DNA from 3 places in the Bradyrhizobium sp. USDA 3650 genome. Region 1 is predicted to be linked to each of the others. Evidence: predicted binding sites of a transcription regulator. Region 1 holds the regulator's gene; each other region holds the start of a gene.
The links. The regulator LexA, encoded in region 1, represses DNA repair genes until DNA is damaged. The targets are predictions, from matches to a motif close to TGTTCNNNNTGTGTTCNG.
Positions count from the first base shown of each region.

Region 2: the regulator LexA is predicted to act here: its motif matches at 5,156-5,173, upstream of ACVIN2_RS03070 (DUF3072 domain-containing protein).
Region 3: the regulator LexA is predicted to act here: its motif matches at 8,541-8,558, upstream of ACVIN2_RS10205 (DUF3072 domain-containing protein).

Region 1 is NZ_JBSRZG010000001.1:227,247-237,790, reverse strand. It holds gene ACVIN2_RS01135 (alpha-hydroxy acid oxidase) at 1-1,050, shown strand, start outside; gene ACVIN2_RS01130 (HAD family hydrolase) at 1,059-1,691, shown strand; gene ACVIN2_RS01125 (hypothetical protein) at 1,860-2,051, shown strand; gene ACVIN2_RS01120 (molybdopterin molybdotransferase MoeA) at 2,278-3,489, shown strand; gene lexA (transcriptional repressor LexA) at 3,665-4,366, shown strand; gene ACVIN2_RS01110 (hypothetical protein) at 4,856-5,290, shown strand; gene ACVIN2_RS01105 (GAF domain-containing protein) at 5,512-6,453, shown strand; gene ACVIN2_RS01100 (ComEC/Rec2 family competence protein) at 6,463-8,742, opposite strand; gene ACVIN2_RS01095 (DUF2171 domain-containing protein) at 8,838-9,071, opposite strand; gene ACVIN2_RS01090 (YybH family protein) at 9,156-9,542, opposite strand; gene ACVIN2_RS01085 (glutamine--tRNA ligase/YqeY domain fusion protein) at 9,552-10,544, opposite strand, start outside.
Region 2 is NZ_JBSRZG010000001.1:627,983-638,526, forward strand. It holds gene ACVIN2_RS03020 (hypothetical protein) at 249-401, opposite strand; gene ACVIN2_RS03025 (hypothetical protein) at 696-923, shown strand; gene ACVIN2_RS03030 (DUF2934 domain-containing protein) at 1,163-1,339, opposite strand; gene ACVIN2_RS03035 (HU family DNA-binding protein) at 1,476-1,772, opposite strand; gene ACVIN2_RS03040 (hypothetical protein) at 2,186-2,371, shown strand; gene ACVIN2_RS03045 (hypothetical protein) at 2,615-2,917, shown strand; gene ACVIN2_RS03050 (hypothetical protein) at 3,043-3,315, shown strand; gene ACVIN2_RS03055 (hypothetical protein) at 3,504-3,680, shown strand; gene ACVIN2_RS03060 (hypothetical protein) at 3,885-4,409, shown strand; gene ACVIN2_RS03065 (hypothetical protein) at 4,432-4,779, opposite strand; gene ACVIN2_RS03070 (DUF3072 domain-containing protein) at 5,210-5,434, shown strand; gene ACVIN2_RS03075 (hypothetical protein) at 5,512-5,745, opposite strand; gene ACVIN2_RS03080 (hypothetical protein) at 6,026-6,277, opposite strand; gene ACVIN2_RS03085 (hypothetical protein) at 6,427-6,696, opposite strand; gene ACVIN2_RS03090 (hypothetical protein) at 6,702-6,902, opposite strand; gene ACVIN2_RS03095 (VOC family protein) at 7,205-7,603, shown strand; gene ACVIN2_RS03100 (VOC family protein) at 7,829-8,281, shown strand; gene ACVIN2_RS03105 (glutathione S-transferase family protein) at 8,576-9,214, shown strand; gene ACVIN2_RS03110 (hypothetical protein) at 9,324-9,491, opposite strand; gene ACVIN2_RS03115 (hypothetical protein) at 9,498-9,743, opposite strand; gene ACVIN2_RS03120 (PilZ domain-containing protein) at 9,790-10,044, opposite strand; tRNA gene ACVIN2_RS03125 (tRNA-Glu) at 10,270-10,344, shown strand.
Region 3 is NZ_JBSRZG010000001.1:2,147,520-2,158,063, reverse strand. It holds gene fba (class II fructose-bisphosphate aldolase) at 1-457, shown strand, start outside; gene ACVIN2_RS10250 (form I ribulose bisphosphate carboxylase large subunit) at 489-1,949, shown strand; gene ACVIN2_RS10245 (ribulose bisphosphate carboxylase small subunit) at 1,961-2,368, shown strand; gene cbbX (CbbX protein) at 2,467-3,402, shown strand; gene rpe (ribulose-phosphate 3-epimerase) at 3,399-4,136, shown strand; gene ACVIN2_RS10230 (hypothetical protein) at 4,365-4,577, shown strand; gene ACVIN2_RS10225 (universal stress protein) at 4,693-5,529, opposite strand; gene ACVIN2_RS10220 (Do family serine endopeptidase) at 5,739-7,274, shown strand; gene ACVIN2_RS10215 (hypothetical protein) at 7,540-7,902, shown strand; gene ACVIN2_RS10210 (DUF6496 domain-containing protein) at 7,909-8,223, opposite strand; gene ACVIN2_RS10205 (DUF3072 domain-containing protein) at 8,310-8,504, opposite strand; gene ACVIN2_RS10200 (hypothetical protein) at 8,620-8,841, shown strand; gene ACVIN2_RS10195 (hypothetical protein) at 8,860-9,069, shown strand; gene ACVIN2_RS10190 (hypothetical protein) at 9,161-9,409, opposite strand; gene ACVIN2_RS10185 (hypothetical protein) at 9,505-9,762, opposite strand; gene ACVIN2_RS10180 (hypothetical protein) at 9,901-10,122, shown strand; gene ACVIN2_RS10175 (HWE histidine kinase domain-containing protein) at 10,119-10,544, opposite strand, start outside.

The DNA of each region.
Region 1 (10,544 bases):
ATCCGGAAAGCGCGTTCCAACCTCAACCAGAATGCCTGGGATTATATCGTCGGCGCGGCCGAGACCGAGACCACGATGCGTCGCAACCGCATGGCACTGGACGAGATCGCCTTCCGCCCGCGCGTGCTGCGCGATGTCCGCAAGGTCACCGGCTCGGTCGAGCAGTTCGGCCGCAAGATGCGCCTGCCCGTTGTGCTCGCCCCCGTCGGCGCGCTCGAGATCTTCGATCCGGATGGTGCGGCGAGCGTGGCACGCGCCTGCGGCACTTTCGGTGCGGCGCACATGCTCAGTTCGGTGTCCGAGCCCGGCCTAGAAAAGACCGCCGAAGCTGCGCCGGACGCGTTGCGCCTCTACCAGCTCTACGTGCGCGGCGACGACGCCTTCGTTGCCGACGTCGTCAGCCGGGCCGAGAAGAACGCCTATGCCGCCTTCTGCCTGACCGTCGATACCGCTCATTACAGCCGTCGCGAACGTGACATCGCCAAGCGCTACGTTCGCGAGAGCCGCCTGCGTGCCACCGGCGGCGATTACCAGAAGGGTCTGGAGTGGCGGACGGTGAAGATGATCAAGGAAAAGTTCAAGATCCCGCTGATCCTCAAGGGCATCGCGACGCCAGAGGACGCGCTGATCGCGATCGATCACGGCGCCGAATGGATCTACGTCTCCAACCATGGCGGCCGTCAGCTCGATCACGGTCGCGGCGCCATGCATGTGCTGCCCGAGATTGTTGACGCCGTGAACGGCCGCGCCAAGATCATGGTCGATGGCGGCGTTTGTCGCGGCACCGACATCGTCAAGGCGATCGCGGCGGGCGCCGACCTCGTCGGCATCGGCCGGCTGCAATGCTGGGCGCTGGCGGCGGCCGGCGAAGCCGGCGTGGCCCGCATGCTGGAGCTGCTCGAGGACGAAGTGCTGCGCTGCCTCGGCCTCTTGGGTGCGACCTCGTTCGCCGAGGTCAACAAATCCTGCCTGCACCAGGCGACCGCAACCAATGCGCCGAGTGTGTTCAGCGCGTTTCCGCTGTTCGACCACGAGCCGTATCGATACTGAGTGAAAGGATTAAGGTGACATCGCTCTCTCCCGGCAGCGCGGATGCGCTTCTGTTCGATCTCGGCCGCGTGGTGCTCGATATCGATTTCTCCAAGGCGATCGCCTGCTGGGCGGGACATGCCGGCTGCAAGCCCGAAGCCATCGTCGCGCGCTATGTGCGGGACAGCGAAGCCTATCGGCTGCACGAGATGGGGAAGATCAGCGATGAGGACTATTTCGCCTCATTGCGAGCCTCGCTTGGAATCGGCATTTCGGACGCGCAGTTCCTGGAAGGCTGGAACGCGATCTTCGCCGGCGAAATGCCTGACATCGCCGAGCTGCTGCCGCGCGCAGCGAAGCAGATGCCGCTCTACGCTTTCTCCAACACCAACCGGCCGCACGTGGACCATTTCTCGAGGGAATATGCCGGCGTCCTCGGCCATTTCCGCGAGCTGTATTTGTCGTCCAGCATCGGCTTGCGCAAACCGGATGCGCAGGCCTTCGACCACGTCGTTGCGGCAATCGGCGTGCCCGCCGGGCGCATCGTGTTCTTCGACGATCTTGCCGAAAACATCGAGGGAGCGCGGGCGCGCGGCTTGACAGCGGTGCATGTGACCTCGCCGCGTGACGTCGGGAACGCATTAAAGGCATTGGGCATCTGACGACGAGGCGTCGTCGCGAAACCCTTGGCGGCACGGCCCAACGGGAACAATTTTGAAAAATTGAGGAACCCAATCACTTTGTGCATTTTTATACAGAGTTCCCGGAACGGAATACCGCCTTCCGGACTCTTAGAGTCCGTTGGGACTTCTACGAACGGATGCATCATCGTGCTGGGCAAGACCTACCTCACCAAGCAGGCCTCTCTTCTTCTTGAATTCGCCAGGACAACCTCAGATTCGGAGCTTTCCGCCAAGCTCGTGAGCAAGGCCGCCGACCTGAAATCCCAGGCCGATCCGCTGCCCGACAAGGATCAGGGGCCCAAGGCGCCCGACGTAACTCCCGGGCAGCCAGGGAGCTGATCGATCCAGGCCCGGGGCGCTCGTCGTTCTCGCCCTTCCATGACCACTCTCCTGCCGATCTGTCGGGTTCTTCGGATCATGCCGCGACGCGCGCGATCCTGCCTTCCGGAACAATGTGAAGCGGCGGGATGACTGCGCGCGCTCAGCCGTTTTTGCCTCTGCGCCCGCGCTCGGCTAGAAGATTTGCGGAACATTCGCCCGAACGTGCCGAGCAGGAGTTTTCGCCGTGGCCTTGATGCCGGTTTCTGACGCGCTTGCCGCGGTGCTGGCGGGTGCAGAGCCGCTGCCGGAAGAAATGATCTCCCTCGACGAGGCCTACCATCGCGTGCTCGCGCGTGACGTCGCGGCGCGGCGCACGCAGCCGCCGCAGGCGATGTCGGCGATGGACGGCTACGCGGTGCGCGCGGCCGATGCCGCGACGATCGATTCGGAGCTCACCGTCATCGGCGAAGTCGCGGCAGGCCGACCGTTCGCGGGGACGGTCGGCGCCGGCGAAGCCGTGCGGATCTTCACCGGCGGCGTCGTTCCCGGTGGCGCGGACGCCGTCGTGATCCAGGAGGATACGGTCGCCGCCGGCAAGCGCATCACGATCAAGGAAGCCGCGATCGCCGGTCGGCACATCCGCGCCGCAGGCGTCGATTTCCGCGAGGGCGACGTGCTCCTGCGCAAGGGAAGTCGTCTCACCGAGCGCGACCTCGCGCTCGCCGCCGGGATGAACCATCCGCACCTTGCCGTTTTCAGGCGTCCGAGGGTCGCCATTCTCGCCACCGGCGACGAGCTGGTGATGCCGGGCACCACGCCCGGCCACGGCCAGATCGTCTACTCCAACGGCTACGCCCTGCACGCGCTCGCCCGCAGCGAGGGCGCCGAGACCATCGACCTTGGTATTGCCGCCGACACGCTGGAGGCGACCACCGCCGGCATCCGCCGCGCCCGCGAGAGCGGCGCCGACATCCTGATCACGACCGGCGGCGCATCGGTCGGCGACCACGATCTGGTCCAGCAGGCACTGAGGGAGGAAGGCATCGCACTGGCGTTCTGGAAGATCGCGATGCGGCCAGGCAAGCCGATGATGCACGGGCGGCTCGGCGCAATGGGGGTGATCGGCCTGCCGGGCAATCCCGTGTCGTCCTACGTGTGCGCTTTCCTGTTCATGGTGCCGCTGATTCGCGCCCTGTCGGGCCGTTCGGTGATTCACCATCGCCGTGAACGCGCCGTGCTCGGCCGCGAAATCGGCGCCAACGACCAGCGCGAGGACTATCTGCGCGCGCATCTGGAGGAGCGTGACGACGGCACGCGCGTCGTTCTTCCCGTCAATCATCAGGACTCTTCGCTGCTTGCGAATCTCGCTGCAGCACAAGTACTTCTCGTGCGCGCACCGTTCGCGCCGAAGGCCGAAGCCGGCACGGCTTGCGAAGTGTTGCGGCTCCCCGTCTGAGCGTCCGGCAATGCGCGTTCCGCGAACTTTGCTCTGTTCACGGTAAATTAAGCAGTTGCGGAACATGTATCGAACATATAGTGTCCGTTCATGATTTGTTTCGAGTATGTAGCGGCTTATTGCCGAACTCTGCGTCTCGGAATCGGACGACATCAACCGGGGGACTTTGGTCGAGATGTTAACGCGCAAACAATACGAGCTTCTGCGGTTCATCAGTGAACGTCTGAAGGAAAGCGGCGTGCCGCCCTCCTTTGACGAGATGAAGGATGCGCTCGATCTGCGCTCGAAGTCGGGCATCCATCGCCTGATCACGGCGCTCGAGGAGCGTGGCTTCATCCGACGCCTGCCCAACCGCGCCCGTGCGATTGAAGTCATCAAGCTGCCGGAGCTCCAGGCAGCCGCAGGCAGCCGCCGCGGCTTCACGCCGAGCGTCATCGAGGGCAATCTCGGCAAGGTGCGTGCGAGCTCCAGCCTGCCCGCGGACGACGGCGAACGTCCCGTCGCGGTGCCGGTGATGGGCCGCATCGCGGCCGGCACGCCGATCGAGGCGTTGCAGACCCGCAGCCATACTATCAGCGTACCGCCTGACATGCTCGGCTCGGGCGAGCATTACGCGCTCGAAGTGCGCGGTGATTCCATGGTCGAGGCCGGCATCCTTGACGGCGACATGGCGCTGATTCAGCGCAACGAGAGCGCCGATACCGGCGACATCGTGGTGGCGCTGATCGACGACGAGGAAGCGACGCTGAAGCGCTTCCGCCGCCGCGGCGCCTCGATCGCGCTCGAGCCCGCCAACGCGGCTTATGAGGTCCGCATCCTGCCGCCCAACCGGGTGAAGATTCAGGGCAAGCTGATCGGGCTTTACCGGAAGTACTGATACCGGGCGTCCTTGATACCGGGAGTCCTTAGTATCGGGAGTACTTCATACGGGAGGTGCTTGGCGCCTCGCGCGCTTCCTACCGGCATCGCCGGTCAGATTGGAGCGGATCATCGTCCGCTCCGGCTGGATAGTCGTTCTGGTTCTGCACAGACTATCCGGCCCCTCCTTCGGCTGGCTCCTCGCGACGCCCACGAAACAGCACCGCTTCAAACGGCACCGCTTCGCGGCTCGAGTTCGAGGAAACACCATCCGGCGATCAAGTTCGACCGCCGCAGCCAAGCCGGCGATATTCGCGCACGCGCCTCCCGAATGCATCGCAACTCGCTTTGTTCCTATTGAACTCGGGAAAGATAATGTGATCGCGGCTCGCGGAAACCAGCCGCAGATTTGCCCACAACCAAGCAGAGCGTTCATGCTTCAACTCTGATAGAGGCCTGCGCCTCGATTAAGAGACGCGGGTTGCTATCCCAGCATGAGGAGCACCCGATGTGTGACTACAGCCTGCATGCCGTCGCGTCGCGACCCGCCGAAGTCGGCGAGACGATCGTCACGACAAGCTTCCGCGGCACCTCGACGCGCGGCTTCGCCTCGGCAGCCGATCCGTCCGTTGCCGTCTGCCTGCTGCCGGGAACGGAGCTCGCCTTCGCCGACGACGTTCGCTACGACAATCGCTGGATCTGGACGCGCACCATCAATTCCCGCGTGGGCAAGTTCGGCAAGATCGACCCGCACGTTCCCGACCGCCATCATGACGCGATCGAATTCCCCGACGGCAAATATGTGCTGGTGACGCAGCTCGTCGAAGGCCAGCGCGCGACCGTGTTGCAGCTGCCGGTAACTCAGTCGGTCGCCGAGCGAGAGCACAAGGCGCAGATTATCGCCGACCGGCAGCCGACCGTCAGGCACCTGCCGATCGGCTGACACAGCCGCCTCCGGCTACGAGGTCGGAGGTCAGGATTGAATTGCCATCGCCGGCCGTGGCCGGCGAGATGGCGTGGTTTGCGTCCGCGAAAACCAATCGGATGGACCAAGCCCGCACCTCTCCGCCGCACGAAGTTTGAGCCGCCCTGCCTGAATTTTGAACGTCCGCTTCGCAGCCAAATGACCGATGCTGTCAGGGCTTGAGACGGCGGACACGCTCGATGAAAACCTTCCTTCGCGTCGTTGAACTCTGGGTGCCCGATCGGACGCGCACGCGGCTGGAGTTTGGTGGCGGTCTCTATGGCGAAGGGCTGTCCGCGTTCAAGGCCGTCAGCGAAGAGCTGCACTTCGGATATGACGAGGGACTTCCGGGCAAGGCCTGGGCCGCGGGCCGCCCCGTGATCCTCACCAAATTCGCCAACTCCTATTTCAAACGGACCGATCAGGCGCTCGCGGCCGGCCTCACCTGCGGCGTCGCGGTGCCGGTGTTTGCGGGTGAATTCCTGCAAGCCGTCATGGTGCTGTTCTGCGGCGAGGACCAAGCGCATGTCGGGGCGATCGAGCTCTGGCACAACGACCCTGATGCCTCCCACGAGATGGGGCTTGTCGACGGCTATTACGGCACCGCCGACATGTTTGAATTCAACTCCCGCCACACCAGATTTCCTCGCGGCTTTGGCCTGCCTGGCCGCACCTGGAAGGCGGGCCTGCCGCTGATCATAAAGGACCTGCACGACGCCAGGAGTTTTCTGCGCTGGGAGGACGCGGCCAAGGTCGGGATCAATTTCGGCGTCGGCGTGCCCTATCGGACGGGCGCGGACCAGACCTGGGTCCTGACATTCCTCTCCGCGCAGGCCACGCCGATTGCGCGACGCTTCGAGATCTGGATCCCGAACGAGACCCGCTCGGCACTGGTGTTCCGCGCCGGCGATTGCAGCGCGCAGACCAACCTTGCCGCGCTCTATGCGGATAAATCCATTGCCAGAGGCGAAGGCAGCATCGGCGGGGCCTGGGCCACCGGCATGCCCGCGCTCAACGACGATCTGGTGCATGACGGCTCGGTCGCCGGTCACGAAGCCTGCACATCCGGACTGAGCCGAATGGTGGCCCTGCCGGTCATCGGCAATTCCAGGCTCGACGCCGTACTGGCCTGGTACTTGTAACCGATCCGATCAATCGTCCGCCTGCAAGTCGGTCTCCGCCGGCGTTGCGTCCTTGATGCGGGGCGCGATCGCCTTCGGCGCAAGGCTGCCGTCGAAATCTCCCTCGCCTGCGCCGGCTGGCAACCAGGGGCGGCTCGTGCCTCTCGCCCTCACCGCGTGAACCACAAAGCCGTCACCACGTTGCGTCAGCGCCAGCGCACTCTGGCTGGCGAGCCGTTGCCGATCGACCACCATCGCCGCGCAATCGGGTGGCGCGGGGCGTGTCGTCACCACCAGCGCGGCCCGACTGCAATCGTCCGCGAGAGCGTCGACGCGCAGTGCCAGCGCGACCAACCTCCCGTCGGCCAGTGGCGTCACGCAGCCGGATTCGTCACAGGACACGCCATCGGCCAGAGAGGCTCGGCCCGCATCGCGCGGATCGGCGTCGGCAGCGAGCCATTCCTTGAGCAGAAAGCTGTCCTTGCTCGTCCTGATCAGGTGTAGATATCCGTCCCTACCCCGCACCGCAACGCTCGCGCCATCCCCGGCAATCAGGATGTCGGGCTGCCGCGCCGACAGTCCCCAGAGGATCGCTGCCAGCAGCACTAGGGCGCCGGACCAGCGTAGCGGCGTGCGCAACAAGCCCAGCAGGATGATTCCCAGGCTCGCCGCGATCAGCGGCGCGATCCCGAACGCCGGGATGCGGCCGACGGCGCCCGGCAATGCCGCGACCCAGCGCGAGACCGCGACCATCCAGTCGATGCCGAGCCCCATCAGCCACCAGAACACGCTGTCCAGCCCGAACGGCGCAGCAAGCAGCCCCAACAATCCCGCCGGCATCACCAGCGCCGAGACCACCGGCATCGCGCCGAGATTGGCGAGCACGCCGAACGGCGTGACACGGTGGAAATGGAACGCGGCGTAGGGCGTGGTCGCAAGTCCCGCAATCAGCGAGGCCATGAACAGCATCGCGATCTCGCGGCCACCCCACATCGCAATGCGCGCGGTCGCCGAATGGTCCGGCGAGGCAAACAAATTGGGCATGCCGATCTGCACCAAGGCGACGAGCCCGAGCGTTGCCGCAAACGACATCTGAAAACTCGGATGCACCAGTGCTTCCGGCGCGACCGCCAGCACGATCAGCGCGGCGACAGCAAGCGTGCGAAAGGTGATGGCGCGGCGATCGACCATCACCGCGATCAGCACCACCGCCGTCATGAAGAACGATCTTTGCGTTGCGACCTCCGCGCCTGACAGCAGCAGGTAGAACGCAGCAGCGACCAGCGCGGCGGCCGCCGACCATTTCTTGATGGCGAAGCCGGCCGCAAGTCCCGGGATCAGAGCGAGCAGCGCGCGCACCGCGAAGAACACGACACCGGCAACGACGGCCATGTGATAACCGGAAATCGAGAGCACGTGGCCGAGACCGGAGATAAACATCGCATCGTTGACGGGCGTGGTGATCGCATCGCGCCGCCCGGTAAGCAGCGCGGTCGCGATCGCCCGGTTGTCGCCGTCGAGCGTCGCCCGGATGCGGGCATCGATCGCATCGCGCAGGCCTTGCATGAAGGCCGCATAGCGCAGCCGCAAGCCGGCGGTCTCAGGCGGCGGCGCCACCGTGATTGCGCCCATCGCGAAGCCGGAGGCGCCGATGCCCTGGAAGAACATGTCACGCGAAAAGTCGTAGCTGCCGGGCCGCACCGGCGCGAGCGGCGGCATCAGCCGTGCCTTCAGCTGAACGAAGCTACCGACCTCCGGCGCGGTGCCTTTGCGGACCGACAGGCGCACGCGCTCGAGCCTGACGTCGCTGCGTTGCGCCTCCATCGCCGTGACGCGCAGCACGAAACGATCGGTACGCTCGCGGATGTCGCGAGCCTCGACAAAGCCCGACAACGACACCGAATAGAGCGCCTTTGCCAGCACCGGGTGGGCGATCCGCGCCGTCTTCCAGGTCGCGACGGCAAAGCCGGCCGCGACCGCCGCGATCATGATGGCCGGGGCGAACAGCCGGCTCCGCCGCAACAGAGCCGCGCCGAGCAGGAGTGCGATGGCGGTGGTGGCAACGACCCACAGTACTGGCTCGTGATCGGCAGAGAAATAAAGCGCGATGCCGCAGCCAAACGCGACGGGCACCCACGGCAACAGCCGCCCGGCGCCAGCCTCGGCGCGTAGCCATGCGCGGAGGGTCTCGGCCAGCGATGTCCAGAGGTCGAGGCCTGCAGCTGCAAGGCCGCCCGCAGACGCGGCGCGGCCCGCGGGCCACGTCCCCGCGATCCCCTGCGACCGTACCGGCCGGCCCGGCTCCGCCATTCCCTGCACTCGATGATACGCAACGAAGTCAGAAGCTACCGGAACGTGCAGGCGGGCGGATAGCGGTACGGATCAGGAACGAAAGGGCGCGGCCGCTACTTTTCCTCTTCCATCGTCACGGCGACATCGGCCTTGGCCGACAGCCGGACCTTGTTGCCCTCGATATCGGCGACGAGGCCCTTGTCGATGAAGTGGTGATGCCCTTTGTGGCTGCCCTCGCCGCTGTCCTTCTTGGTCAGCTTGATGCGATTGCCTTCGACCTTGTCGACGGTGCCGATGTGGACGCCATCGGCGCCGATGACTTCCATATGCTCTGCGATGTTCTGCATGGTGGGTTCCTTGTTGGGCCCACCCCAACGCACGGGGCGCACGTTCGTTCTCTCACGAGAATGACGAAGTCGTGTGCCCGCTGGTCAGATCAGCGGCGCCTGCGACGAAGCATGGTGATTGACGATCTTCCAGTCGCCGTCCTCGCGCATGATGACCCAGCTCATCTTGACCGAGAAATCAGGGCGTTCGCCGGCGAGATCGAACGAGATCATTGCGGCCATATTGATCAGATCAGGACCTGCCTGCACCGCCTTCACCTCGGAGAACACAGCGCTCGGCTGGCGCCAGCGCGGCAGGCCGTTGAAATAGTCTGCGACGCCATCCCTGCCCCGGTAGAGCTTTGGATTGGAGCCGAAGAAGAACGCATTCTTCGAATACAGAGACGACAGCGCGGCCGCATCGAGCGTGGCGAAGCCGGCGCGCCATTTCGCGACGATGACGGAAACGATGGCGTCGGCTTCGTCGCTCATTGTGGTCCCTCAGCCTTTGGCAACTTCCTTCGCGAACGTGTCGCGCAGACCGATGGTGCGCGAAAACACCGGCTTGCCCGGCGTCGAGTCCTTGTCGCGCACGAAATAGCCTTGGCGCTCGAACTGCATTACCTCGGTCGAATTGCTTTCCGCGACTGATGCTTCGATCCGGGCGTCAGCCAAAATCTCGAGCGACTGCGGATTGAGGTCGGCCGCAAAATTCGAGGCGTCCGGGCTCGGATTGGCAAACAGCTGGTTGTAGACGCGGATTTCCGCGGGCACGGATGTTGCCGCCGACAGCCAGTGCATGGTTGCCTTGACCTTGCGGCCATCGGGCGCGTTGCCGCCCTTGGTCGCGGGATCGTAGGTGCAGCGCAGTTCCACCACTTCGCCGACCTCGTTCTTGATCACACCGGTGCACTTGACGAAATAGGCGTAGCGCAGCCGCACCTCGTTGCCCGGCGACAGACGGAAGAACTTTTTCGGCGGGTTCTCCATAAAGTCGTCCTGCTCGATATAGAGCTCACGGCCGAACGTGATCTTCCGGGTGCCGGCAGAGGGATCGTCCGGATGGTTGATCGCCTCGAGCTCCTCGGTCTGCCCTTCTGGATAGTTCTCGATCACGACCTTGAGCGGCTTCAGCACTGCCATCCGCCGCTGCGACGTGCGGTTGAGCTCCTCGCGGATGCAGAACTCGAGCATGCCGACGTCGACAACGCTGTTGGCCTTCGCCACGCCGATGCGCTTGACGAATTCGCGAAGGGCGGCCGGCGGCACGCCGCGGCGGCGCATCCCCGCCATGGTCGGCATGCGCGGATCGTCCCAGCCCGCGACATGGCCCTCGCGCACGAGCTGGGTCAGCACGCGTTTGGACAGCAGCGTGTAGGTCAGGTTCAGCCGCGCGAATTCGTACTGGTGCGGCTTCGACGGCACCGGCAGCTTCTCGATGAACCAGTCATAGAGCGGCCGGTGATCCTCGAACTCCAGCGTGCAGATCGAGTG
Region 2 (10,544 bases), 400 kb from region 1:
CATCCATGTCGCGTCTCCCTCGCCTGATCTCGTAGCGAGGACAGGCGAACGGGACTGTGCCAAGCATCACGCCGGCTTGGTCAGGACAGGCATGTCCCGCATCGACACAGAAGCCACGGCTTGTTCTGCATCCGACTCCATTTCGTTCGCAAAGAACGAATCGGAGTCGAGGAATCAGCGCAAAACGATTCCTAACGATCGGTGAAGGCAGGCGCGATTGCCTGTTGTCATCGACGTAGTGCGACTCATCACGCCGCTCGCTTCACCGTGTCCTTCGCCGACAGAGCTTTCTCCGAAAAGCATTCGAGGATCTGGATGCGGAGTTCTTCCGCGGCCGGACCTTCGAGCTTCCTGAGTTGATTCCAGAGCCTGATCACTTCGCGTTGTTTCTCGACAGTCATGGGCACCTCCCAAAAGACATTGGTCACCGCCAAAAGAGACGCCCACTAGAACAAAATAGGAACAAAAAGTCCAGCCCCTCCCCGCGAAATTCGCTCGCCACATCGCCTTGAGCCTTCCGCGCGCCGGCGCGGTTGCTTTTTGGGTTTTCAACCTTAAGTTCGAGAACGCGGCCGGCGGCGCGGCGCTGAAATCCCATCGCAGCCAGCCAGGAAGGCCCCGTGCGAAAGCGCGGGGTTTTTCTTTTGGGGAACGCGCCATCGCCCTCCCCGTTAGTCATTCCGGAGCGAGGGACCGTGACCAGAAAATACTACGCCTTCGAGGTGGTGCGTCACATCGAGGAGACCGTGGAAATCATGGTCGAGGCGCCGGACCAGACCGCCGCACATGATGCAGCGCTTGCGCATCTGAAGGCGCGCGGCTCCGAGTATCAGTGGCTCAATCCCAAATGCGATCTCGTCGTCTGGCGCGAGCGCCAGGTCGATACGCCGGCGATCATCGACGTGTCCGTGTCGGCGGAGTAGCAGCCGGAACGAATTTTTTCGTCTCGCGTTGTCAAGCCGAATGCAGTGGTGCTGGCGGCATGTCGCGACGCGGCCGACCAGCTTGAAGAGCCCCGGTCCCTAAGCCCGGGGTTTTTCTTTGAGGCGGCCGCCATCCAAGCGGTGGCCCGAACAGCAAAGCAGCCACCCGGGCGTTACGCCGGGTGGCTGCTTTGAGAATTGTCGATGCTCGCCTCTGTCCGCCTCTTAGACCGGCAAAGTCAGACCGGCAGATTGTCGGTCATCCCGGGTGGGACTTCGCTTTGCTTGGTCCGCTCGGCGAGAAGCTCCTTTTCGGCCTCGTACCAGAAGGTGTCCATCGTGCCCGCGGGCTCGCCGGCCTCCTTCCAGAGGTGATAGGCGCGGTTTCGAATCTCTACTTCGCTGAGACCAGTCATGTGATTTCTCCCTTTCGGAAGCAAAGCCTGACGACGGCTGAGAGTTCCCTAAGAGAGTTCCTTATTGGTTCAGCACAAGCAAGCAGTCATTGCGGCACTCCGCGAAAAAGGAGCGTCCACAATGCAATGCGAACCCTTAGACGGAGTCCTTGGCCACCTTCAGCGGCGAGGCCTTCACTGATTTGCTCGCCGGCTTCGCGGCGAACTGCATCGGCTCCTTGGTGAAGGGATTGACGCCCATGCGGGCTTCGGTCGCCGGCTTGTTCACCACCGACATCTTCACGAAGCCGGGAATGACGAACTCGCCGGACTCGTTGAGCTCCTTGTAGCCAACGGTCGCCATGTACTCGATGACCGACTTCACGTCGTTCTTCGACAGCTGCGTACCCTCGGCAATTGCATCAATCAACTGAGTCTTGGTCATCTTCGCCATGTCTGAATTTCCTTCTGTGCGCGCGAGCAGGCTTTGCTCAGGACGCGGTCCAACCGCGCAACGCGCTTCTGATTCATGCCAACTTTCATGAAGTGACGGGGCTTAGAACCCATCGACGCCCAAAACGCAAGCAGGGGGTTCGGCGGGAGGGGCGGACGCCCGGGCAAAGATGCCGCAGCTTGCGCCGTTTCCGCCTTGAACCATTTTCGCCCTGAGGCGTCTAACTCTTTGAAGTCCCCAAGCTTCACCCCCATCAGAGAGCCCCGCTTCCCCCAGGCGGGGCTTTCGCCTTTTCCGAGGCGACCCGGCCGGGCAATTCCGATCAGGCTGGACCCCGAGGTCTCCGCCCGGGCCACGCGGGTGACCGTCACAAGGCAGGTTCTCTTTTCCGGTCATCTCCTGCATAATGCAGCATGGCAAAAACAAAAGTGACCTTCAAAACCGTCCGCATTGCAGACAACGACTGGAAAATCCTGGCGGATTACCCGGACAGCGAACAGCGCGAAATCAAGGGCTTCACCAGCAAGGCAGACGCCGACGACTGGATCAACGGCGACCGCAAGATCGCGTGGCTCCGCTCCCAGGGATACGCCAAGTAAAGCGCGCATAAGTCACGCGCGCATCGTGTGACGCCCTTAGGGGTATGAGGCGCGCTTCGTCCCTCCCCGTTCCAGACGTTCTTTCCGTGCCGGCGCGTTGCCGAGCAGGCGGCAACGCCCGCGCGTCTATCTGCTTCTCGGGGCACCTGGTCGAGAAAGCTGTGACCGGGCACGCGCCGTTGAGACTTCGGTAACCTAACGCATCCAAGCTTCTCTCAGTATCGTTGCGTTGGAGTACTCAAAGTGCTGGATTTTAACGAGCTGCGTGAACTCGCAGCCGATGTTCGCGTGTTCGTCGAAATTGCCGAAGACAAGGCCGAAGCGCTTCGCGCCGTCATCACCGCCTATGACGTGGTGCTCGCGATCTTCCCATCCGGAGAGGGCATGGGCCTCCACGTCATCAAGGGCGGCGAGATCCTGGACCAGATTGCAAAATCACGAACCCATGCGAGCTACAGCCACACCGCCATCGCGGTTCCCGACCTGGAGCATGCGGAAGTGCTCAAGCACCTGACGGGCCCGGCCGACCAGCGCATTGCGGCTTAGAGCGTTTCAAGCGAAGTCGATAGCGGTTCGCGCGCAGACGAGAATTTTTGCACTCCGGAACGCCCAGTTTTAGGAACACGGCTTCTGCGCTCCCGTTGGCCCACGCAACCAACCAGGAGTTTGAGATGAAGAAGCTCATCATTGCGACCGCCGCCCTCGGCCTCATGTGCGGCTCCGCCTTTGCGCAGAACCAGACGGGCCCTGCCCCGCAGTCCGACAACATGCAGAAGCCCGGCATGACCAACACGGACAAGGGCACGATGAGCAGCGGCACGACCGGTATGAGCCATGACGGCATGAGCAAGGGCGGAACGGTGAGGCCCGACGCCTCCGGCCAGGGTGGCTCCGGCCCCGGCAGCGACCAGGGCGGCACCAGGACCCGCAGCAACATGAAGTAAGCCGGTTTCCTGTACGGCTGCTCCCGGCCGCGTCGCTTCCCACAAGGCGGCGCGGCCATTTCATGACCAGGGCCTTTCAGGACAAGGGTCTTTGGAACCTGTCGCGAATGCACGCCTCACAATCGTGCGCGCACCGGACGGTTAGCTCTCGCCGCGAGTTGCCCCCATCTCCAGCAAGGGAGATCGTCATGAGCGTTGAAGGCAAAGTGAAGGAAGGCGCTGGGTTCATCAAAGAAGAGATGAACGAACACGGCAAGTCCCCCGAGAGCCAGAAGAAGGCTCAGGAAGGTCGAGACCTGCGCAACGAAGGCCGGATCGAAGACGGCAAGCCGCCGAAGACGGCGAAGCCGGGTACCGGTCACTAGATCGCGTTCGAAAACCCGTTTGGTGAGAGCCGCCCCTGATCATGTCAGGGGCGGTTTTCTACGTTCATGACCAGCCGATACGTGCCCATGCGATCTTCCGAATCTGCGGCCCTACCAAGACAGCGGGCGGCTCGAACCATGCAGCGCAATGGCTGGTAGAACGCTTCGGCTGTTGTATGGTCGGACGTTTCTTATGAGGGGCTGATGAAGATTGCCATTGTTATCGCCGGCTTGATCGTTGTTGCTGCTGCCGTTCTCGTGTCGGTACAGCCCGGCTTTCTGAAGCCTTCGTCTCTGGCACTCGTGATGAAGTCGGACATTCTCGGCTTTTCGCCCGGAATGACATTCGACGAGACCAACAAACTCATCACGCAACGTCGCTACCGCTGCCGTCAGCTTCGCGATTCCTACGTCCTCGAATGCGCAGTCGACGGCGCCAAGGTCACGATCTTTGCCGACGACGTTGACCCCAAGAATCCGGACCCCAAACATCCCATCTGGCGCGTCAATGCGGAGTTGAACAATCCGGGGCCCCAAGACGCTGCGGCCAAAGACGCTGCAGTCAAATCGATATCCGACCAGTTCAATGCCCAGCCAACCAGGGACGCCCGGGAGGGATGGATATGGACCGTCGGCCGCGGGCTGAAGCTGAGCTACGACGGCACCGCCTTGAAGCTCGTGGACGAAGCCGAGGATATCCGGCGCGGCAAGCAGGAAGCAAAGCGCTAGGGAGCGCTATGCCGGATGCCCTTCAGTGACGAAGCCGGTTGACGGCCCATAGCGGCAGCCACGATCCCATCACCATGCAGATCGCAATGGCTGCGACCAGGACGTATTTCAGGGGATTCTGCGAGGACGCGAGCGAACCTTCGAGGTGAAGGTAAGGCAGCATCGCCTCCATGGCCATTCCGATCAGGGCAACCGCAACCAGCCCGCCAACCACCGAAGCGAACAAATTGACGATCCATCCCATCGCGCCGCGCTTGTTCGACCACGCCTCGAAGATCGCGACAGCCAGCATCACGAGCACGAAGATCAGCATGAAGCTCATCGAGCCGCCGACGCTCGCCTTCGACCCGAAGACTTCCACAAGCAGCATGGCCGCCACCGCGCGAGCAGCGTGATCGCCTTCACGACATTCCTCTTTAGTGTCTCGGCACATGGGCCGCGAAGCCAATTCCGATGCCGGGCAGGCTTTGCAGCATGGCGGTTGGTCGCGGCGGGCTTCGCCCGGGTTCAATCGTGATAGATTTCCGCTCGGCAACTGATGAGTGCACCCCGCGCAGTTGCGGGCACTCTATCCTGCTCTCCATCGGTCTCGCCGCCGCCTCGCACGTCGCCGTTGAGGCACCGATCCTCGATTGGGGGCGCAAGCTAAGTCTGATGCGCAGACGCCGATCGATGCCGGCCGTTTCGTGATCATCTCCCGACGCTGATCCGGGCAAAGTGCGCCCTAGCCGCGTCATGGGCCAGCCATGAACAAATAAGGAACAAAAAGCATCAGTCGGCATTGAGCCTGAAAAGGAGAGATGGCCGTGACTGAAAACAAGATGGCTGGCAACACCGCAGGCAACACCCAAAAGGATCCGAAGGATTGGGTCTCCGGGGACGACCCGATGACCGGCGCCCAGGAATCCTACCTCAAGACCCTCGCCGAGCAGGCGCACAAGCCCCTCCCCAAGGAGGATCTCACCAAGGCAGAGGCGTCAGAGCTGATCGACACGATGCGACAGAAGGCCGGGCTCGAGAAATAGACAGCTTCAGGCATTGCGAAACACGGATTGACAGGCGGCGGCTGACCGGAACGCTGCCGCTGTTCGCGACCAGGCAGCTAATCGCTTTCGACGACCCGGACAGCCAGCTCAGCGACCGCACGCCGACCGGCCGCGACGAGGCCGTCGATCTCGCGTGTCTCGTGCTTGGCGCAATGGATGATCCGTTCGGCGACATACCGGCGCGCGGCGTAGGCTTCCATCACCTCGGGCATCATCTCGCTGACGCACTCCAACGCCTTGTCCATGTGCGACAGCGTTCGTTCGTTGAACTCTTCCAGAAGCAACATCACCACCCCAGCTCACAATGATCACGACTACTCTCGTTGGCGGACGGACGCCGATGCGGGCACGCACGCCCGCCCCGTGAGACGGAAGAACATGCCTCCATCGATGATCAGAAGTGCCGCCGATATTTGGGAAGGTGCAGGCGTTGAGGCAACGCGGCATTCACAAACGTTAAGCGCGCTGCATTTCGCCGGACATGGGGGCGTCAATTGAGCGCACGAAACGTGGTGGGCTCCAAAACTTGTTTGCCGGGATCGCGGCCTGTCCGCTTTGCCAGCCGGGCACTCATCCCGCTTTGCCTTGCTTCACGTCATGGACGATGTCACCGATGGTGCTTCCCACGACCATCGCGGCAACAACAGGCCAACCGGCGGCTACCATAAGGATGGCCCCGTAGCGCATGTCTTCGCCCGGCCGTTTATAGCTGTCCCGGCCCGCGAAAAGGAGCACCGCGATCAGGCAGCCAACTGCGTATCGTCTAAACCATTTCACGACGAGAGACCTTCGTTTACGGGCATTCGTCGCCTCGAACACCATCGTGGTTCATGATGTCGGCCGTCCGGCCGCTCACAGGCAGGCGAAAATTTCAGACGATCACGTAGGCGCGTCCGGCGCCTTGCATGGCCTGTTGCCGCTCATTTTCTTGGACACGCTGAGCAACGGCTCCGCCGCCGAGCTCAATCCTGTCACTTCGGCAGATCGCGGATTGCCAGCTTGATGACTGTGAGGACAACGAAGGCGGGGGCCCCGTAAACGATGGCATTCACGGCCCAAGTGATGGCGACGCCCAGGAAAACGGAACTGCCGACCGCTCCCCAGAAAAGGTAAGCTGCAGATATGCCCGGCATCTCCCATGCCATCACAGTGATGGAGTAGTCGGTGAGCTGCTCCATGACGAGCAGCACCGTCGAGACGAGCGCCCCGATTGCCAGTGCGGGGATGAGAACGGATTTCATTGTCTTCAAAGGCCCAACAGCCCCATCAGTATCGGAATCATGAAAAAGGCTGCCAGGCCGAGGAGGCCTCCTACGGCAATTTTCACCCAACGCCGTTGGATTTTCGGCTCGAGCCATGTCGCCAGTTTGACCCAGAGCGCATACGCCCATCCAGCAACAATCGAGCGGATCAATGCGAACAGAAGCTCGCCTAGAATATTGGCCATGGCGGTTAGTCGCGTCATCTCCGCGGGGAGTTCATCTGCGAGCGGCTACACAATCCTGTCCACCCGTGAGTGAGGTGGCCAATTCTGCGGATTGCGTCACCGTTCTGACGGCCCGGTTATCGCTGCGGGGCGCTTCGCGTGAAAGGGCTCGTAGTCTAGCGCTTGAGCCCTGCCATCGCAATTCATGCCCTTAGTTCGCGCGTTCGGCGCGGCGTCGTGACTGCTGACATCAGGGTGGCAGCAGCGGTGTGCGACGAGCCCCGCGATGCCGCTCAAATCTGCGGTCAACCAAAGGACATGCCATGAAGTTCGCCTCCACTCGCCTGATCGCCACCGACATCAAAAGCATGGTTTCGTTCTACGAAATGGTCACCGGAGTTTCCGCCGAATGGCTCGCGCCGGTGTTCGCCAAGATCGTGACCCCGGGCGCCAACCTGGCGATCGGCGCAGCCGAGACGGTCGCACTCTGGAAAGAAAACAGTGCCGAGCCCGGCGCAAACCGCACCGCCGTGATCGAATTTCAGGTTGAAGACATCGATGCGGATTATGAGCGCCTGAAAGACAAGGTCACGCTGGTGCATGAGCTGAAAACGATGCCATGGGGCAACAAGACGTTCCAGTTTCGTGACCCCGAAGGCACCGCAGTATCGCTCTTCATGCCGCCGATCGAGCAGGCTGGAAAGCGCCTCCCGGCGCAATAGGCCGCGGCAGCAGACCGGCCCGCACATATTGCCAGGGGCGCGTGTGCTGCACTGGATTTGCGGTGAAAGTGCATTGAAATTCGCCGGCTGATTACTTCATCAGCTGGCTTCGCCCTCACGCACACGTGCACCCGCCCCCTGCCCCTCCCGGGATTTTCCTGCTATCTCCTACCCCCGCCGTCCCGGCCCAAAGCAAAACCCCATCCGTTCAAGGGAGCAACAACCATGCGATACCTCCACACCATGCTGCGCGTGCGCAATCTCGATGTCGCGCTGAAGTTTTACCAGGATGCGCTGGGCTTGACGGAGGTGCGGCGGATCGAGAACGACAAGGGGCGTTTCACGCTGGTGTTCCTGTGCTCGTCGGACGATCTCGAAGCGCTGAAGAAGCAGCCGCAGACGCGCGGCGCGCCGCTGGTCGAGCTCACCTGGAATTGGGACGAGGAGAAGTATGGCGAGGACCGCTTCTTCGGGCATCTCGCCTATGAGGTCGACGACATCTACGCCACCTGCGAGAAGCTGATGAAGGCGGGCGTCACCATCAACCGGCCGCCGCGCGACGGCAACATGGCCTTCGTCCGCTCGCCCGATCTGCACTCGATCGAGATCTTGCAGAAGGGCGATCCGAAGCCACCGCAGGAGCCGTGGTCGTCGATGCCCAACATCGGCCATTGGTAGAGCCTTTTTGCGGGAACCAGCCCGTACCTGCGGCGTTCTCTCCCCGACAATGCAATTGGAGGAGGACGCGATGGGACGCGGAATTTTGTTGTGGATGTTGGGTGTGCCGATTCCGGTGATCATTCTGCTGTGGCTGTTCTTCGGCCGCTGATCGCCTGACCAGGCTTTACCTTGCAATGAAAGCTCCGCCTCAGGCGGAGCTTTTTGCATGAGAGGATCGGCGCAATCGCGCGTCGCTCGCCGCAGTGAATTCCGCTATTACCCGCGCCGAAAGAAACGCCTGGGGAGGATGATTTGCCGGACCAAAAGCTGACGATCTGGGGCCGCGCCAATTCGGTCAACGTGCAGAAAGTGCTGTGGTGCCTCGCCGAGCTCGGCCTGGCTTACGAGCGCATCGACGCCGGCATGGCGTTCGGTAAGACCCGAGAGGCCGACTACCTCGCGATGAATCCCAATGCGCGGATCCCGACGCTGGTCGAGGGCGACTTCACGCTGTGGGAATCTAATTCGATCATGCGCTATCTCTGCCTCGCGCACGGGCGCGGCACGCCCATTTATCCCGAGGCGCCGAAACTGCGCGCCAGCGTCGACCGCTGGCTCGACTGGACGCTGTCGATGGTGCAGCCGGTCGACCGCCCGGTGTTCTGGGGCCTCGTGCGCACGCCGCCCGCCGAGCGCGACATGATCCAGCTGCAGAAGGATGCGGATGCTGCCGCCGAGGTCTGGGCCATCGCCGACCGTCTGCTCTCCACGCGTCCGTTCATGGACGGCGATGCGTTCACCCTCGCCGACATCGCGATCGGCGCCTATGCGCGGCGCTGGCTCGGCGTCGAGGGCATCACCCGGCCCGCGCAGCCGCATCTGACGCGCTGGCTCGCCGAGCTCGGCAAACGGCCCGGTTTTGCGCAATTTGTGGCACCGCCGATGTCGTGAGCGGTGACGCGGCTTAAAGTCCGTTGAGAGCACGATGAATCGGCATTTCGCCGCGTGCCGCCGGGAGGTGGCGGCTACTGTGCATGGGGTTGTTTTCGCGTTTTTTTGTTTAGGGCCAGCCGCGCTCGAACAGCAGCACGCAGAAAATCAGCACGAGCGTCACGGCCGCGGTGGCGAGCCGCGCGGTCCAGCTCAGGCCGCGGCCGACCCACCACAGCAGCGCGCAATACATCACGAACGGGACGATGATTTCGGGCCGCATGATATCAGGTGGCATGGGGCGTCAGCGCCTGATCGTGGTCTCGACGCTGATCGAGCCGCCGATCTTGACGCAGGTGCCGGTGCTCTCGACCAGATGGAAGCCGCGGCCATAGGCGGCGCAGGAGCCCGCTTTCGCGCTCCCGCCGGCACCCTTGAGCGGCAAGGCCTTGCCGGCCTGTGGACGCTCCGCAGGCGGCAGACGCAAGGCTTCCGCCGCGGCCGCGGACATGGTCAGCAACGAGATCAGGATGAGGAGCGGCGCACGCATGCGGGCCGTTCTAGCCCGGACCGGTGTCGCGCGCTATCGGGGCGCTTCAGATGAACTTGATGCCGGCCGATTTGCCGCGGCGCCACACCACCTGGCAGCTCCGCCCGGTCCGCGCATCGCGCGCGAATGCCATCCGGATCACGCCCGGCAGCTGGCTCGCATCCTCGTCCAGCGTGATCTTGGCGCCCGTGGCGGAGATGTCCTGGACCAGGCATTGCCGCGCCGCGAACCCGCCCTCGAGCGTGATCCAGGCTCGCTGCGACAGCGACTTGCGGGCTGCACGCTTCTTGGGCGGTGGCATCGGCTCAAATTCTCCCAGTCCAGCGCTAGCTCAGGGAACCTAAGAAACCGTTGAATTCGCCCCGACTGATCCTGGGGCGGGATGCTATCCACCGGCGCCAAAAGACCGTTCCCGAACGGCTTGCCGAGGGCGCCAAAGGCCATTATAGGTTCGCCCGCTGCAGCCGCCGGGCATGACTCGGGCGGCCAGCGGCCGTGCCGCGAAAAGCGGCGGGGCCCTGGGTTTGCTCCCTTCGTCTATCGGTTAGGACGCCACCCTTTCACGGTGGAGAGAGCGGTTCGATTCCGCTAGGGAGCGCCATCATCCGAAATTCGATCACCGCGCCCTGCGAAGGTCTCGCGACCATGCGGCATGATGTCTTGCGCCGTCACGTCTTGCGCCGTCGCGTCTGATCACGTCTCCTTTACCTGAAGTTTTGCACCGAGCTTGCTTCTCGGCGTGGTTGATGATCGACTTGAGCCATTAGAGCGTCGCCAAAGTTTGCTTCAGCTCCCTGTTGT
Region 3 (10,544 bases), 1.9 Mb from region 1:
CATTCTGGCGATGCGGGTGGTCGAGGAGATCCACCGCCGGCTGCCGAACACGCATCTCGTGATGCACGGCTCTTCCTCGGTGCCGCAGCCGCTCCAGGACATGTTCAACCAGTTCGGCGGCGAGATGCCGCAGACCTGGGGCGTGCCGGTCGAGGAGATCGTTCGCGGCATCAAGAGCGGCGTGCGCAAGGTCAACATCGACACCGACTGCCGATTGGCGATGACCGCGGTGTTCCGCAAAGTCGCGGCGCAAACGCGCTCCGAGTTCGATCCGCGCAAATTCCTCAAGCCCGCGATGGATGCGATGCGCGAGCTCTGCCGCGAGCGTTTCGAGCAGTTCGGGACCGCTGGCCACGCAAGCAAGATCAAGGTCATTCCCTTGAGCGAGATGGCGCGGCGCTACCGCGCCGGAGAACTCGATCCGCGCGTCGACGCTCGCGAGCCCGTCGCGGCCTAATCATTCAGAGAGAGAAGAGCAGGAGAGAGCCATGAATGCACATGCAGGAACCGTCCGCGGCAAGGAAAGATATCGATCGGGCGTCATGGAATACAAGCGCATGGGCTATTGGGAGCCTGACTACGTGCCAAAGGACACCGATGTCATCGCGCTGTTCCGCGTTACGCCGCAAGAGGGGGTCGACCCGATCGAGGCGTCGGCCGCAGTCGCCGGTGAATCCTCGACCGCGACCTGGACGGTGGTGTGGACCGATCGCCTGACCGCCGCCGAGAAGTATCGCGCCAAATGCTACCGCGTCGATCCGGTGCCGGGCACGCCGGGCTCGTATTTCGCCTACATCGCCTATGACCTCGACCTGTTCGAGCCTGGTTCGATCGCCAACCTCTCGGCCTCGATCATCGGCAACGTGTTCGGCTTCAAGCCGCTGAAAGCGCTGCGTCTGGAAGACATGCGCTTCCCGGTCGCTTATGTGAAGACGTTCCAGGGGCCGGCAACCGGCATCGTGGTCGAGCGCGAGCGGCTCGACAAGTTCGGCCGGCCGCTGCTCGGCGCGACCGTGAAGCCGAAGCTCGGCCTCTCGGGCCGCAATTACGGCCGCGTGGTCTACGAGGCGCTGAAGGGCGGGCTCGACTTCACCAAGGACGACGAGAACATCAACTCGCAGCCCTTCATGCACTGGCGCGACCGCTTCCTCTATTGCATGGAAGCGGTGAACCGCGCGCAGGCGGCCTCCGGCGAGGCCAAGGGCACCTACCTGAACATCACCGCGGGGACGATGGAGGACATGTATGAGCGCGCCGAGTTCGCGAAGGAGCTCGGATCGTGCATCGTCATGATCGATCTCGTGATCGGCTACACCGCAATCCAGTCGATGGCGAAATGGGCGCGGCGCAACGACATGATCCTGCATCTGCATCGCGCCGGTCACTCGACCTACACGCGGCAGAAGAGCCACGGCGTGTCGTTCCGCGTCATCGCCAAGTGGATGCGGCTTGCCGGCGTCGATCACATCCATGCCGGCACGGTGGTCGGCAAGCTCGAAGGCGATCCTAACACCACGCGCGGCTACTACGATGTCTGCCGCGAAGACTTCAACCCAACCAAGCTCGAACACGGCCTGTTCTTCGACCAGTCCTGGGCGAGCCTGAACAAGATGATGCCGGTGGCCTCCGGCGGCATCCACGCTGGCCAGATGCACCAGCTGCTCGACCTGCTCGGCGAGGACGTCGTGCTGCAGTTCGGCGGCGGTACCATCGGCCATCCCATGGGCATCGCGGCCGGCGCGATCGCCAACCGCGTGGCGCTGGAAGCGATGATCCTCGCCCGCAACGAGGGCCGCGACTATGTCCACGAAGGTCCGGAGATCCTGGCCAGGGCGGCCGAGACCTGCACGCCGCTGAAAGCTGCGCTCGAGGTCTGGAAGGACGTCTCCTTCAATTATGAATCCACCGACACGCCGGACTTCGTGCCGACCGCACTCGAAACCGTTTGAGGAGATTTGACATGAAGCTGACCCAAGGCTGCTTCTCGTTCCTGCCCGATCTGACCGACGACCAGATCACCAAGCAGGTGCAGTATTGCCTGACCAACGGTTGGGCCGTGAACATCGAGTTCACCGACGATCCGCATCCCCGCAACACCTATTGGGAGATGTGGGGCCTGCCGATGTTCGATCTCCAGGACGCCGCCGGCGTGATGATGGAGCTCGCCGAATGCCGCAGAGTGTATGGTGACCGCTACATCCGTCTCAGCGGCTTCGACTCCAGCCATGGCTGGGAGTCGGTGCGGATCTCGTTCATCGTCAACCGCCCGCCGCAGGAGGCCGAGTTCGAGCTTGTGCGGCAGGAGGTGGGCGGACGCGCGATCCGCTACACCACCGTGCGCCGGCAGCCCGCGCACGCGCCAACCTAACTCATTCTCCTCCGCGCGGAGCACTCCCTGCTCCGTTTCCTTGGCGGACCACTGCTTCGCCGCTCTCCCGCGGCGAAGCCCTTTTCTTCGAGGTGCCGATGCTGGATGTTTCCCATGCAATGACCACTGAGCCCGGCGAGACCAGTTTCGATCTCCGCAAGGAGGCCGAAGAGGCTGGAATCACCGGCACGCTGCAACAGCTCGAGCAGGAGCTGATCGGATTGAAGCCGGTGAAGAACCGCGTGCGCCAGATCGCGTCGCTCTTGCTGATCGAACGTATCCGGCAGCGCGCGGGACTGGCTTCGTCGCCGCCGACGCTGCACATGTCGTTCACCGGCAATCCCGGCACCGGCAAGACGACCGTCGCGCTGCGCATGGCAAAGATCCTGCACGGCCTCGGTTTCGTGCGGCGCGGGCAGGTGATCTCGGTGACGCGTGACGATCTCGTCGGCCAGTATATCGGCCACACCGCGCCCAAGACGAAGGAGATCCTGAAGAAGGCGATGGGCGGCGTGCTGTTCATCGATGAGGCCTATTATCTCCATCGGCCGGACAACGAGCGCGACTACGGCCAGGAGGCGATCGAGATTCTGCTCCAGGTGATGGAGAACCAGCGCGAGGACCTCGTTGTGATCCTTGCCGGCTATGGCGAGCGGATGACGAGCTTCTTCGCCTCCAATCCCGGCTTCCGTTCGCGCATCGCCCACCACATCGACTTTCCGGACTATGCGGAAGCCGAGCTGCTCGTCATCGCCGAGCTGATGCTGAAGGAACGGGGTTATCGCCTGTCGAAGGCGGCGCGTGAGGCGTTCGAGAAATACATCGCGCTGCGCCGGACGCAGCCGTTCTTCTCCAATGCGCGCTCGATCCGCAACGCCGTCGACCGCATCCGGCTGCGGCAGGCCGATCGCCTGGTGTCCGATCTCGACCGCATGCTCGAGATCGCCGACCTCGAAACCATCGATCCCATGGACGTCCTGGCGAGCCGCGTCTTCAGCGGCGGTGCGGACGCGCGGGGGAGTGCGAAGCCATGACCAGAGAAATCCTCATCGCGCCGTCGATCCTGGCTGCGGATTTCGCGCGCCTCGGCGAGGAGATCGTGGCGATCGACGCTGCGGGCGCCGACTGGATTCATTGCGACGTCATGGACGGGCATTTCGTCCCGAACATCAGTTATGGCGCGGACGTCATCAAGGCGATCCGGCCGCTGACGAAGAAAATCTTCGACGTGCATCTCATGATCGCGCCGGCCGATCCCTATCTCGAGGCGTTCGCGAAGGCCGGCGCGGATGTCATCACGGTGCATGCCGAAGCCGGTCCGCACCTCGATCGCTCGCTCCAGGCCATCCGCGCGCTCGGCAAGAAAGCCGGTGTCAGCCTGTGTCCGGCCACTCCCGAAAGCGCGATCGAGTATGTGCTCGATCGTCTCGATCTCGTCCTGGTGATGACGGTCAATCCGGGTTTTGGCGGCCAGTCCTTCCTCGGGTCCCAGCTCGAGAAGATCGCGCGCATTCGAAGCATGATCGGCGACCGGCCGATCCGGCTCGAGGTTGACGGCGGGATCACGCGCGACAATGCCGCGGCCGTGGCCGCTGCGGGCGCCGATACGCTTGTGGCGGGTTCCGCCGTGTTTCGCGGCAGGAGCAGCGCGGACTATGCCGGCAACATTGCGGCCATCCGCGCGGCTGCGGAAGCGGGCAGGGTTCCGAAGCTGCAACAGAGTTCGGTGCAGACGATCCGGGCCGGCGAGCCCGCGCTCATCCGGTAGGCTATGGGATACAGGCGGAGCGAGCCCGTACCCGAATGGCTGGGCCATGGCCTGCCACTTTCCACTGGACATATTGAGTCCGCGCTGATTGGAACTTTCGCCCGAACACGCGTTTGCCTAAAAACAAGCGCGTCTAGCGCGCGGCGGGCGCAGCAAATCTTTTGCACAACCGCCATCGGCCTGACGCAAATAAGGGCAATAAGCTCTGTGAATGCGAGGGAGGGTCTGATGGATAACGTACGTCGCTACCGCGCGCTAGCGTCCCTCTGTCGTCAGCAGGCCGCCTACCGGCCGCTCCAGAGCTGGGAACTGCTCGGCCAGGCCGAACATTTCGAATATCTCGCCGAAGTCGAACTCAAGGCGCATTTCGACGCGTGCAATGCGCCACACGACCAGGATGGCGTCGAGGCCACGGCGTGGGAGAGGCCCGCCGCGGCGTGACGGTCCAACTTGTTCGAACATGACCTGAACCTGCCGACGGCGGCACCGCTCAAGGACGCGGTTGTCAGCCCGAACGACAAGGCTTGTGACCGGCCCGACCTGGATCAGCCCTCGATTAATGCGACATCAGCGTCGGGACGGTCATGGCTTCCAGCATGGCGCGGGTGACGCCGCCGAGGAATCGCTCCTGCAATCGCGAATGGCCGTAGCCGCCCATGACCAGGAGATCGAGGTTCTCATCGGCTGCCAGCGACAGCATGGTCGGCTGAATGTCGGAGCGCGCCGCCGACAGGTTGACGGTACGGGTCGATAGTCCGCGCCGGCCGAGATGCCTTGCCAGATTACGGGTCGAGACTTCGTCGGGAACCATGTCTGTCTCATTGATCGCAATGATCACGATCTCCTCGGCGCGGGCCAGGAACGGTGCGGCGTCGCGCATGGCGCGGGCGGCGAGGCGGCTGCCATCCCAACAGATGCCGATCCGTTTCGCCTTGAACGCTCCACGGAAGGTGTACGGCAGGAAAAGCACCGGGCCGCCCGCCTGGAACAGGATCTCGCGGGGCACATCGTTGTCGAGTGAGCCTTGCGCCGGATCCGGCTGGAGCACGATGCTGAGATCGTGCAGCCGCGCCATCTCGCCGAGCAAGCCGACCGCATCCCCCGGCATCGCCCCGAGCGGTTGGCACGTGTAGGAAATGCCGGCGTTCATCGCTTCGCTCTTGAATACCGCGAGCGCCGCCTCGGCCCGCTCCACTGCGCTTTCGCGCTCCATCTCGAACACCGCCGCCACGGCAGCGCCGCCCTCCATGATATAGGCCGCGCTGGTTGCCACATAACCAACCGCGACTGCATCGAGATGGGCGTTGAGGCCCGCTGCGAGCGAGATCGAGCCGTCGATCACCGGGCGCATCGGCCTCTCGGTGGGGATGTGGACGAGAATGTCTTTGTACATGACGTGCCTCCGATGGACATCATCCGGTGGCCGCAGTCTTTCACGGTGCGCAGGGCCCGCGTTGAGCTGCATCAAACGTGCAGCCTCGAGTTTTGGACGTGTGCCGGCCCCGGCTACTTTGCCAAGATTTAATCGCGTGGACGGGACGCTGTAAGGTGGCGACCACCATGTTGGGTGCAAGGCGACTTACCCAACATGGACATATCGACATGAACGATCGCGTCAATTCCGACACCACAACGTCCCGCAAGGTCCTGAGGCCGCGCCGGCTTGCGCTGCTCGGCACCGTGGCCGCGCTTGGCCTGGCCGTGCTGGCGACTGCTCCCGGCTCTTCGCCGTTCAGCGCGAGCTCCTTCATTGCGCCCGCCCAGGCCGCGGAGAGCGCCGCGACACCGCCGGGCTTCGGCGACCTCGTCAGCAAGGTCAAACCCGCCGTCATCTCGGTGCGGGTCAGGATCGACCAGGACAACGACAAGAGCGCGATGCTGCAACAGAACCGGATGGATTCGGACGAGGCATCGCCGTTCGACCAGTTCTCGCGGCAATTCGGCTTCCGCGGCCCTGGCATGGAAGGGATGCCGCGCCAGCACCGCCAGATGATCACGGGTGAGGGCTCCGGCTTCTTCATCTCCGCCGACGGCTATGCCGTGACCAACAACCACGTCGTCGATCACGCCGAGTCGGTGCAAGTGACGATGGACGACGGCACGATCTACAGCGCGAAAGTGGTCGGCACCGATCCGAAGACGGATCTCGCGCTGATCAAGGTCCAAGGCAAGAAGGATTTTCCGTTCGTCAAATTCTCCGACCAGAAGCCGCGCATCGGCGACTGGGTGGTCGCCGTCGGCAATCCCTTCGGCCTCGGCGGCACCGTGACCGCCGGGATCGTCTCGGCCAGCGGCCGCGACATCGGCAACGGTCCCTATGACGACTTCATCCAGATCGACGCGCCGATCAACAAGGGCAATTCCGGAGGCCCGGCCTTCGACATGAACGGCAACGTGATCGGCGTGAACACTGCGATCTTCTCGCCCTCCGGCGGCTCGGTCGGCATCGGCTTCGACATTCCGGCCTCGACCGCAAAGCTCGTCATCGCACAGTTGAAGGACAAGGGCGCGGTCACACGCGGCTGGCTCGGCGTGCAGGTGCAGCCGGTGACGTCGGATATCGCCGACAGCCTCGGCCTCAAGGAGGCGCGCGGCGCGATCGTCGACAATCCGCAGGACGGCAGCCCGGCGGCGAAGGCGGGCATCGAGGCGGGCGACGTCATCACCGCCGTCAACGGCACCGCGATCAAGGATTCCCGCGATCTCGCCCGCACCATCGCCACCCTGGCGCCGGGCACGTCCGTGAAGCTCGACGTCGTCCACAAGGGCGACAGCAAGACGGTGACATTGGCGCTCGGCGAGTTGCCGAACGAGCGGCAGGCAAGAGCCGACGAGGGCAAGTCGCAGCCAGATGCCGGCATGCCGCCGCGTCTCGGGCTCAGCCTGGCTCCGGCCGGCGACGTGCAGGGCGCCGGCCAGAAGGGCGTCGTCGTCACCGAAGTCGATCCGCAAGGGCCGGCCGCGCAGCGCGGCATCCAGACCGGCGACGTCATCCTCAATGTCGGCGGCAAGGCCGTCGCCAATATCGGCGATGTCCGTTCGGAGCTGGCGCAGGCGAAATCGTCCGGCAAGCGCAGCGTGCTGCTGCAGGTCAGAAGCGCGCAGGCGACCCGGTTCGTGGCGGTGCCGCTCGCATAAGGCGAACGTCGATCGGCGCCAGTCCAAAAGGCGGCCCAAGGGCCGCCTTTCCTGTTCGCTTTCAGGATTCCGGATGCCCGCCGATAACATTCTCGTTAACGGCAGGGAGGATGACCCGGTTCGTCCGAAAAAGCCGTGTTCGCCCATCACAATTGCGGATCTCGTATGGACTCGGCGGCAATGAAGCCGCCGACGATTGCAAGCGTGGAACTTCGAACTTGCCGCCGCTGAGCCGGCCGGCAATTCGTATTTGATCGGTGCCGACATGGATCGATTGAAGCTCTCGCTGAGGACTGCGCTGCTCGTGGCGCCATTCGTGCTGTGGGGTGGAAACGCTCTCGGGCGTGACGACGGCCGTTACGCGGACTCTCCCCTCAAGCCATGGTTCGACGGCCTGCGCAGCCATCTCGGTCCGTGCTGCTCAGATGCGGATGGGTTTGCCGTCGCCGATCCCGATTGGGACTCGCACAATGGACATTATCGCGTGCGGCTCGACGGCGAGTGGGTCGACGTCCCGGACGAAGCCGTGATCACCGAGCCGAACCGGGCCGGCCGCACCATGGTGTGGCCGGTGAAGACCGCGTTCGGGGTTTCGATCCGCTGCTTCATGCCGGGCAGCATGATCTGACGGAAGTCAGCGCGACCGTTTGGAGGATTTGCGCTTCGACGTTTTCTTCGAACGCTTCTTGGTTTTCCTTGAGGTCTTCTTGGACGTTTTCTTTGACGTCTTCTTGGACGTCTTCCGCTTCGCGGCTTTCTTCGGGACCTTCTTGCCCTTCTTGCGCGCCTTCGACAGGCCGATCGCGATCGCCTGCTTTCGGCTCTTCACGCGTCCGCCTCGACCGCCAGGTCCGCTTTTCGCGGTACCCTTCTTGTAGCGCTTCATCTCGCCTTCGACATCGCTGCCGGAGCTGCGCGAGTAGCGGCGCTTCTTTGCCTTGCGTGCCATGCATGTTCTCCCTTGGCTTGGGAAAACAATCCGGGACAGGCATGGTTCCGAAAGCGCGCATGCACGTCCCGGATACGCGGCTTAGTCTAGAACGAATCCGCCAGCTCGATCTCGGCTTCCAGCACCTGAATGCGCCGCGCTGCCTCGCTGGAGGACAGATCCCGCGCATATTGCGCGGGTTGATACGCCTCTTCGCTCAGTCGCTTCAGCCGGAGGCCCTGCGCCCGCGTCATCTGCTCGGTGAGGAAAGTCTTGGCGTCGTATTTACCCTGAACCTGCATGTCGCTTCTCCCTTCTGAAATCGTGACTTGACTATATGTTCTTATTTTGTTCTAACAAGTCATGGACAACAGAATTAATGAAATTCGACGTAAAATCAGCGCCTTGAGGCTGGAAATGGCCGATATCGAGGTGTCCGTCCGCGAACTCGTCGACCGCGAGCACGATTGCACAGAGAAGGCCTTGGCGCAGATGGATCTGCGCCGGAAAATCAATCTGCTGATCGGCGAATGGAAGGCTGCAGGCGGCGGCGATGTCCTGCCGAATGTCCGCGACAGGATGAGCCTTCGTTCCGCGAAGGCATCAGGTCGTCCTCTGCGCGTGGTCGCGCGCCGCTGAAAGCTTTGGGAGCGCACGGTGGAGGAAGACCCGGATGCGTACCGGATTCTAAAACTGCGTGCCGAGATTCTCGAACTGGGCTCTGCGATCCGGCAGCTGCAACGCGAGGGGCTCGACGACGCCGCGGCCCAGCTCTTGATCGCGCGCAAGCGTGCACGACTCGATCATCTGGTGAACGCTGATCGCGCCGGCGTTCATCCTGACATCCTGGGAAGCCATCGTAGCTGAAGCGTGCGCGCAACGCGGCCCGAGAAAGTTCGTTGAAACACCAAAGCAAAAGGCCCCGCGATTGCGGGGCCTTCATGATGTCGGGGAACACCTACTTGGTGTTGCTCATGCCGCCCTTGTTGTTCGTCATGGTGCCGCCCTGGTCCGAGCCGGGGCCGGAGCCGCCCTGACCGGAGGGATCAGCACCCTTGGACGACTTGGTGTTGGCGCCTGTGGTGGTTTGCGACGATGACATCGAGGATCCGTGTTTTGCCTTGTGGGACTTGGCCTGCACGGCGAACGGTGCGGCGGCGAGGCCGGTGGCCAACATCACGGCAAGAGCGAGCTTAGTGGTCTTCATATGCGGGAACTCCCTGAGTTGAATTGACGCAGGCAGCCAACTGCCATTCGTCGCAGGAGTTCCGAACAAAGAAGTTCCGGTAAATCTCGCATCCTTCAAGATTGCTTGTCCTCTGCGAGCATGAATACGACGCCGGTCAGTGTCGCGCCGATCGCGAACGTCGTCACCAATGTGACGGCGCAAACGACAACGGCCTGCCTGCCGCCGTTGTTCAGCAAATTGGCGACGGCTGGATTGGACAGCACGAGCACGAGGCTGAAAGCGAGCCCGAGGGCTGCGCCCATCATGGCGTGCGTCATCAGCTTGACGAGCCCGCTCGGAGAGATCAGGTCCGACGACTTTTTCGCGCGCATGGAACTCTATCCCGATCTCGCAAGCAACGCCTGCGACACGCGCCGGTTCCACCCGCATGAAGGAATCGTTATCGCCCGCTTCATCCGACGTTCATGCCGGGTGGGCGAGAATGACCCTGCAACACGGGAACATTCGATATGGGTAAGGTGGTCTTTCTCTATCGCTCTCTGGCTTATCGTAACGCCGCCGCGGACATCCTCCGCAAAGCGCGCAAGCTGCCCCGCGGCGCGGAGCGAAGTGCTGCGTGCCGCTATGCCAAGGCTCTGCGCGATCTCGCCCAAACGGAAGCCTGGCTCGAAGGACGGGTCGCACGCGAGCCGCAAACGACGCAGCGCAGGAAGAGTGCGGCCTCCGGTTAGCCGGACGCGCGCTGCAATTCGGCGGAGCTGGCGGCTTCGAAGTTGCCGGGCGCCGTCGTCGCGGCAGTCTTGCGGACCAGCGGCACCTCGAGCCGACACAACAGACCCTCGGCGCGCCAATCGAATCGCGCCTGCCCGCCGAGCTGGGACTCGACGCTCGCAAGCAGGCTCCGCGTACCAAAGCCGCGGGATTTCGGCGTCATGACGAGCGGGCCGCCGGATTCCTCCCAGGTCAGCGTGAGCAGCTCATCCTCGACCTGCCAGCCGATCGCGAGCCGTCCCGTCCGCGTCGAGAGCGCGCCATACTTCGCCGAGTTGGTGAAAAGCTCATGCAGCGCCAGCGCCAGCGTCTGGGCGGTTGCCGGCAGCAACTGAACTTCGGACCCCGCCAATTTGATCTGGCCGCCGAGGGAATAGGGCGC